Methylorubrum populi: one gene and its partner. The protein of the gene in region 1 interacts with the protein of each later gene in a pairwise test. Links are inferred from orthologs where the notes say so. Each region holds a gene or a part of one and is shown in the gene's direction. Other genes may lie near its edges. The genes, in order: clpA and MPPM_RS18730.

Region 1 (3,392 bases):
AGGCGGATCGGGGGCGGGTTCCGGTGCGTGCGGCTTCGACCCCGCGCAATCCGGGCGACGACGATCGTTCGGGCACCGCGATCATCACCCGCACCAAGCCGCGGGCGAAACGGCCGAGCCTGTATCGCGTGCTGCTGCTCAACGACGATTACACGCCGATGGAGTTCGTCGTGCATGTCGTCGAGCGCTTCTTTAACAAAAGTCACGAAGACGCCTACCAGATCATGATGCACGTCCACCACAATGGCGTGGGGGAGTGCGGCGTGTTCACCTACGAAGTCGCGGAAACGAAAGTGACGCAGGTGATGGATTTCGCCCGCAAGCACCAACATCCGCTTCAGTGCGTTATGGAAAAGAAATAGGCATCCAGCGAAGGCCAGAGCATTGCCAAGCTTCTCACGCAGCCTCGAGCAAGCCCTCCACCGCGCCCTGGCCCTGGCCGGAGAGCGCCGCCACGAATACGCGACCCTCGAACATCTCCTGCTCGCGCTCGTCGATGACCAGGATGCCGCCGCCGTGATGCGGGCCTGCAACGTCGAGATCGACGTGCTGCGCCGCAATCTCGTCGAGTATGTCGACACCGAACTCTCGAACCTGACGGGCGACGGGCGCCAGGACGCCAAGCCGACCGCCGGCTTCCAGCGCGTCATCCAGCGCGCGGTAATCCACGTGCAGTCGTCGGGCCGCGAGGAGGTCACCGGCGCCAACGTGCTCGTCGCGATCTTCGCCGAGCGCGAGAGCCACGCCGCCTACTTCCTGCAAGAGCAGGACATGACCCGCTACGACGCGGTGAACTACATCAGCCACGGCATCGCCAAGCGGCCGGGCGCCTCCGAGGCCAAGCCCGTGCGCGGTGCCGAGGAGGAGAGTGCCTCAGAGCGCCCCGGCGGAGAGGACAACGAGGCGCGGCCGAAGAAGAAGGGCGACGCGCTGGAGGCCTACTGCGTCAACCTCAACAAGAAGGCGCGCGACGGCAAGATCGATCCGCTGATCGGCCGCCATTCCGAGGTCGAGCGCACGATCCAGGTGCTCTGCCGCCGCCAGAAGAACAACCCGCTGCTGGTGGGCGACCCCGGCGTCGGCAAGACGGCGATCGCCGAGGGCCTCGCGCGGAAAATCATCCAGCACGAGGTGCCGGAGGTACTGGCCGACGCGACGGTCTTCTCCCTCGACATGGGCACGCTGCTCGCCGGCACCCGCTACCGCGGCGACTTCGAGGAGCGCCTCAAGCAGGTGATGAAGGAGATCGAGGCGCATCCCAACGCCATCATGTTCATCGACGAGATCCACACCGTGATCGGTGCGGGCGCCACGTCGGGCGGCGCGATGGACGCCTCGAACCTGCTGAAGCCCGCGCTGGCGTCGGGCGCCCTGCGCTGCATCGGCTCGACCACCTACAAGGAGTACCGCCAGTACTTCGAGAAGGATCGCGCCCTGGTGCGCCGGTTCCAGAAGATCGACGTCAACGAGCCGTCGATCCCGGACACGATCGAGATCCTCAAGGGCCTCAAGCCCTATTTCGAGGAGTTCCACAAGCTGAAATACACCACCGATGCCGTGAAGGCGGCGGTGGAGCTGTCAGCCCGCTACATCAACGACCGCAAGCTGCCCGACAAGGCGATCGACGTGATCGACGAAACCGGCGCCTCGCAGATGCTGGTGCCGGAGGCGCGCCGCAAGCGCACCATCGGCGTCAAGGAAATCGAGACCACCATCGCCACGATGGCGCGCATCCCGCCCAAGACCGTGTCGAAGGACGACGCGGTGGTGCTCAAGAACCTGACCGAGAACCTGAAGCGGGTCGTCTACGGCCAGACCAACGCCATCGAGGCGCTGACCTCGGCGATCAAGCTGGCCCGCGCCGGCCTGCGCGATCCCGACAAGCCGATCGGCTCCTACCTGTTCGCCGGCCCGACCGGCGTCGGCAAGACCGAGGCCGCCAAGCAGCTGGCCGCCTCGCTCGGCGTCGAGATGCTGCGGTTCGACATGTCGGAATACATGGAGCGCCACACGGTCTCGCGGCTCATCGGCGCGCCGCCCGGCTATGTCGGCTTCGATCAGGGCGGTCTGCTCACCGACGGGATCGACCAGCACCCGCACTGCGTGCTCCTGCTCGACGAAATCGAGAAGGCGCATCCGGACCTGTTCAACATCCTGTTGCAGGTCATGGACCACGGCAAGCTGACCGACCACAACGGCAAGCAGGTCGATTTCCGCAACGTCATCATCATCATGACCTCGAACGCGGGTGCCTCCGATCTGGCGAAGTCGGCCTACGGCTTCACGCAGTCGAAGCGCACGGGTGACGACGTGGAGGCGATCAACCGCCTGTTCGCGCCGGAATTCCGCAACCGTCTCGACGCGATCATCTCGTTCGGCCACCTGCCGAAAGAGGTCGTGGCCAAGGTCGTCGACAAGTTCGTGCTCCAGCTCGAGGCGCAGCTGGCCGACCGCAACGTCACGATCGAGCTCTCGGACGAGGCCCGCGACTGGCTCGTGGAGAACGGCTACGACGATGCGATGGGCGCCCGGCCCATGGCCCGTCTGATCCAGTCCACGATCAAGACGCCGCTCGCCGACGAGGTGCTGTTCGGCCGTCTCAAGGACGGCGGCGCGGTCAAGGTCGTGCTGAAGAAGCCGGAGGGTGAGGACGGCAAGGGTGAAACCGGAAAGGGCAAGGGCGAGCTCGGCTTCGAGTTCCCCGCCGGCCCGGTCACGCCGAAGCCGGAGAAGGACGTTACCAACGCCACCAAGCGCAAGCGCTCCAAACCACGCTCGGCGCCGCGCAAGAAGGCGACCAAGCGTGACGGCGGCCCGTCCGGTGGGGGCTCATCGGGCGGCGGCTCGGTCCGCACCGTGCCGAAGGTCCCGCTCAAGGTCTGACGGAACGAGGCCGCTCACGCGCAAGAGTGAGCGGCCTTCGAGGCCGGTGCGGGTTGCGTTCCCGTGCCGCCTCCCGGATATGGACGGCGCCGCGCTCTGTGAGAGGTCGCGGCATCGGCCAGCAATGGGGGTAGCATGACGAGCGACGCGCAGGAGGAGCCCCTCACGCCTGTCGCGCCACAGCCGGTTTCGCCCCGGCCGAAGCCGCTGACGTCCCGCGAGAGACGACGCCGTCGCCGCAAGGCTCGCCACCGCGGCGAGGAGATCCTCGGCTGGATTCTGGTGCCGGTGATTCTGTTCGGTCTGTTCTGGGGCGCGAACGCCGTGCTGGAAGCGATGGGCACCAGCCCCGGCGTGGTGTGGGATCAGCTCATGCAGGTGAAGGCCGCGCTCGAGAAGAAGATGTAGCCCGAGCGCCGTTCCCTACTCCGCCGCCGCCTTGCTCAGGCCGATCCGCCGCCAGATCGTGCTCAGCGCGTCCACGAGGTGGTCGATGTCGGCGTTGGAGT
Region 2 (3,640 bases), 1.6 Mb from region 1 along the record:
AACAACAGCGGCTTGCTCTTCGACAAGAAGACGACGGTCGATCTGTCGGCGCCGACGACGGGCGTAATGGCGGGCCTCCTGATGACCGAGGATCCCTCCGTCACCCTGCCGATCGATCCGGCGCTCGCCGTCGATTCGCTTCTCGGCGACCTGATCACGCTGACGCCCCCGCCGCTCGGCGCGAGCAAGCCGATGCGGATCTACCGCATCATCAGCGACAACGCCCGAACCATGCTCGGGACCATCTATCTGCCCGCTGGCCGTCTCGTGATCGACTCGAAGCGGCCGGTGGCGGACCTTTCCGCCTACACCGTTGTCGTGGCCCAGCAGATCAACCTCTACGAGGGCCCGAACCTCTACCTTAACGCGGATTACAACCGCTCGAGCGTCCCGGTCCCGAAAGGTGTCGGCCCGATCTCAGGGCGGCTCGTCATCAGCCAGTAGCCTTATCAGCCAGTCGCCTTCGCGATCCGTGCCGGAGCCCCGATCCGCTCCAGTGCGAGACCCTTCCCGCGAGAGACATCCCGTGCGCAGCCCGTTCACGAACCCGATCCGCTCGCTGTCCGGACGGCTCGCGCTCGCCGTGGCCAGCGCCGTGGCGATCGCCCTCCTCCTCCTGACCGGCCTCTCGACCTGGCGCGAGGTCGAGCGCTACGCCGCCGCCAAGCGCGAAGCCCTGCGGATGACCGCGCAGATCCTGGCCGCCAGCGCCGCGCAGGCGACGGCGCAGGGCGATGAGGCGGCGGCGCTGAGCACGCTGCGGGCGATCGCCCACGGGCAGGCCCTGGTCTACGCCTCGGTCGAGCGGGCCGACGGCGAGATCCTCGCCGAGCAGGGCATCGGCCTGCGGCTCTCGGACGACATCGACCTCGATCGGGGCTCGGTCTCGCCCCTCGATCTCATGACGACGCGGACCCTGCGCGTCTCGGTCCCGATCCTGGAGAACGCCCGCCCGATCGGGCGCGTCGTCCTGGTCTCGGACAACCGCGACCTGGCCGAGCGCATCGCCGAGGTCGGCCTCACGGCGGTGCTTGCCGGGCTGCTCGCCCTCGCGCTCGGGCTCGCCGTCTCGATGGGGCTGCAGCGCAGCGTCACCCGACCGCTGGCGGCACTCGCCCGGACCATGGACGGGGTGCGCCTCGGCCACGACTACTCGAAGCGCGCGGAGGCCGGCAGCGGCGAGGTCGGCGCGCTGGCCGAGAGCTTCAACGACCTTCTGCGGGCGGTCAACGAGCGCGACCGGGCGATCGCGCGCTACAATGCGGGCCTGGAGGAGGAGATCCGGCTGCGGACCCACGACCTGATCGAGGCCAAGCAATCCGCCGACGAGGCCAACGCGGCCAAGTCCGTCTTTCTCGCGACCATGAGCCACGAGATCCGCACGCCGATGAACGGCATGCTGGTGATGGCGGAACTCCTGGCCTCGGCCGATCTGCCGCCGCGCCAGCAGCGCTACGCCAGGGTCATCGCCCGTTCCGGCCAATCCCTGCTCGCCATCATCAACGACATCCTCGATTTCGCGAAGGTGGAAGCCGGCCGCCTGGAGGTGGAACGCATCCCCTTGAGCCCGCGCGACGTCGCCGACACCGTCGTGACCCTGTTCGCCGAACGCGCGGCGTCCGCGGGGCTCGACCTCGCGGCGCAGATCGATGGCGACGTGCCGCGCACGCTCCTTGGCGATCCGGTACGGCTTGGGCAGGTGCTCGGCAATTTCGTCTCGAACGCGCTGAAGTTCACTGCCGCCGGCCACGTCCTGGTGCGGATGGCGATGGAGCGGGAGGCGTCCGGTCCGGTCCTGCGCATCGCCGTGTCCGACACCGGCATCGGCATCCCGCAGGACCGGCTGGCGGGGATCTTCACCGCCTTCACCCAGGCCGACCAGTCGATCGCCCGCCGCTTCGGCGGCACCGGGCTGGGGCTGTCGATCGCCGAGCGCCTGATCGTCGCCATGGGCGGCCGCGTCGGCGTCGAGAGCCGCCTCGGCGAGGGCTCGACGTTCTGGGCGCGCATCCCGGTCGAGGGGGCGGAGAGCGCCGGGCCGACCGTCCGCCGTGCCTCCGCGGTGCCCGCCGCGATCCGCTTCGGCGCGGTCGGCGCGGCGACGCGCGCCGCTCTGACGGCCGATCTGCGGGCCGCCGGTTTCCGACCCGCGCCGTCCGGCGACGGCCACTGGATCCTCGAGGCGTCAGAGCTACGGGAAAGCGGCCGCCCGGAGGGCGCGGGCCGGGTCGTCGCGCTGGTGCCGATCGGCGACGGCTCCGGTCCCGGTCTCGTCAGAGACGGTCTGGCCGATGCCGTGCTGCGCCGTCCCCTCGCCCAGGCCGAATGGCGCCCGCTCCTGGCTGCCCTTGCCGAAGGCGCCCCCCTCGCCGTCGAGGCTCCCGAGGTGGACGAGAGCCCGGCCGCCGCCCTGCCCTCCTTCGCCGGCGCACGGGTGCTCCTGGCCGACGACAGCGCCGTCAACCGCGAGGTCGCGGCCGAAGCGCTCGGCCGTTTCGGGGTGCGCGACATCGTCTGCGTCGAGGACGGCCAAGCCGCGGTGGAGGCCGCCGCCGCGAACCGCTTCGATCTCGTCCTGATGGACGGAAGCATGCCGGTGCTGGACGGCTTCAGCGCGGCCGCCGCGATCCGCGCCCGGGAGGCGCGCGACGGGGCGGAGCGGGTGCCGATCGTGGCGCTCACCGCCCATGTCGTCGGTGACGGGGCCGAATCCTGGCAGGCGGCGGGCATGGACGGCCTGCTCGCCAAGCCGTTCACCCTAGCGCAGCTCGGCGCGCTGCTGGCACGGCACCTGCCCGGCGTGATCCGCGACGATCCCGCGGAGGCCGTGCCGCCATCGATGCCGATTCCGGCAATGTCGGAGGTGGCGCTGCTCGACGAGCCGACCATCGCCAACCTGGAGGAACTCGGCGACCGGGATTTCCTGGAACGCATTCTCCACCTCTACGTCGCTCAGGCGCCTCAGGCGCTCCTGGCGCTCGAAGACGCCCTCGCCCGTGACGACGCCCCGGACGTGGCCCGTGCCGCCCACGGCCTCAAATCGATGAGCGCCAATATCGGTGCGGCCCAGGTGAAGGATCGCGCCGGTGCGATCGAGCGGGCGGCCCGCGACGGCAACCTGGCCAGCCTCGCCGATGGGGCGTCCGGCCTGGACGATCTGCTCGCCCGCACCGTGAGCGCGCTTCATCTCCGTCTCGGGCTGCGCGCCGAAAGGGGGCCGGACGAGACCGCTCGCGGGCAAGGCGCGCTCGAACGCTGCTGAGGATTGCGTGAGGGGCGAGCGGGGCCGGTCCGGTTGTCCGGCCCCCGCCGCTCGTGGGAAGGCCGGCTCAGGCGGCCTGCGTCTCGGAGGCGGTGTCGTCGCGGCCGAGGGTGAGGAAGGCCTGGACGGCGGTCCAGCGGCTCAGGAATGCCTCGACGACGCTCGGGTCGAAGTGGGAGCCGGCGTTCTCCTGCAGAAAGGCGCGGGCCCGCTCCGGCGACCAGGCTTGCTTGTAGGGCCGCTCGGTCGTCAGCGCGTCGAACACGTCGGCCACCGCGACGATGCGGCCGGCTTGGGGGATGGCCTCGCCCTTCAGGCCGTGCGGGTAGCCGGCCCCGTCCCAGCGCTCGTGGTGGCTGCCCGCGATCTCGGCCGCGA

The links.
Region 2: the proteins of clpA (region 1) and MPPM_RS18730 interact in binary tests that used the Escherichia coli proteins (3 or more experiments, as listed by UniProt). The link is inferred for Methylorubrum populi from one-to-one orthologs.

What each region holds. Positions count from the first base shown.
Region 1 is NZ_AP014809.1:5,616,680-5,620,071, forward strand. The notes cover bases 51-3,133. They hold clpA (ATP-dependent Clp protease ATP-binding subunit ClpA), read left to right. Parts: upstream 51-384; coding sequence 385-2,883; downstream 2,884-3,133. Other genes in these bases: clpS (ATP-dependent Clp protease adapter ClpS), read left to right, coding at 51-362; MPPM_RS26160 (hypothetical protein), read left to right, coding at 3,019-3,133. Also shown: more of clpS, read left to right, coding at 1-50; more of MPPM_RS26160, read left to right, coding at 3,134-3,291; hemA (5-aminolevulinate synthase), read right to left, coding at 3,307-3,392. UniProt on the Escherichia coli protein: ATP-dependent specificity component of the ClpAP protease. It directs the protease to specific substrates. It has unfoldase activity. The primary function of the ClpA-ClpP complex appears to be the degradation of unfolded or abnormal proteins.
Region 2 is NZ_AP014809.1:4,055,954-4,059,593, reverse strand. Bases 132-3,462 are described here. They hold MPPM_RS18730 (hybrid sensor histidine kinase/response regulator), read left to right. Parts: upstream 132-526; coding sequence 527-3,262; downstream 3,263-3,462. Other genes in these bases: MPPM_RS18725 (HD-GYP domain-containing protein), read right to left, coding at 3,330-3,462; MPPM_RS18735 (TadE/TadG family type IV pilus assembly protein), read left to right, coding at 132-444. Outside these bases: more of MPPM_RS18735, read left to right, coding at 1-131; more of MPPM_RS18725, read right to left, coding at 3,463-3,640. UniProt on the Escherichia coli protein: Member of the two-component regulatory system UvrY/BarA involved in the regulation of carbon metabolism via the CsrA/CsrB regulatory system. Phosphorylates UvrY, probably via a four-step phosphorelay.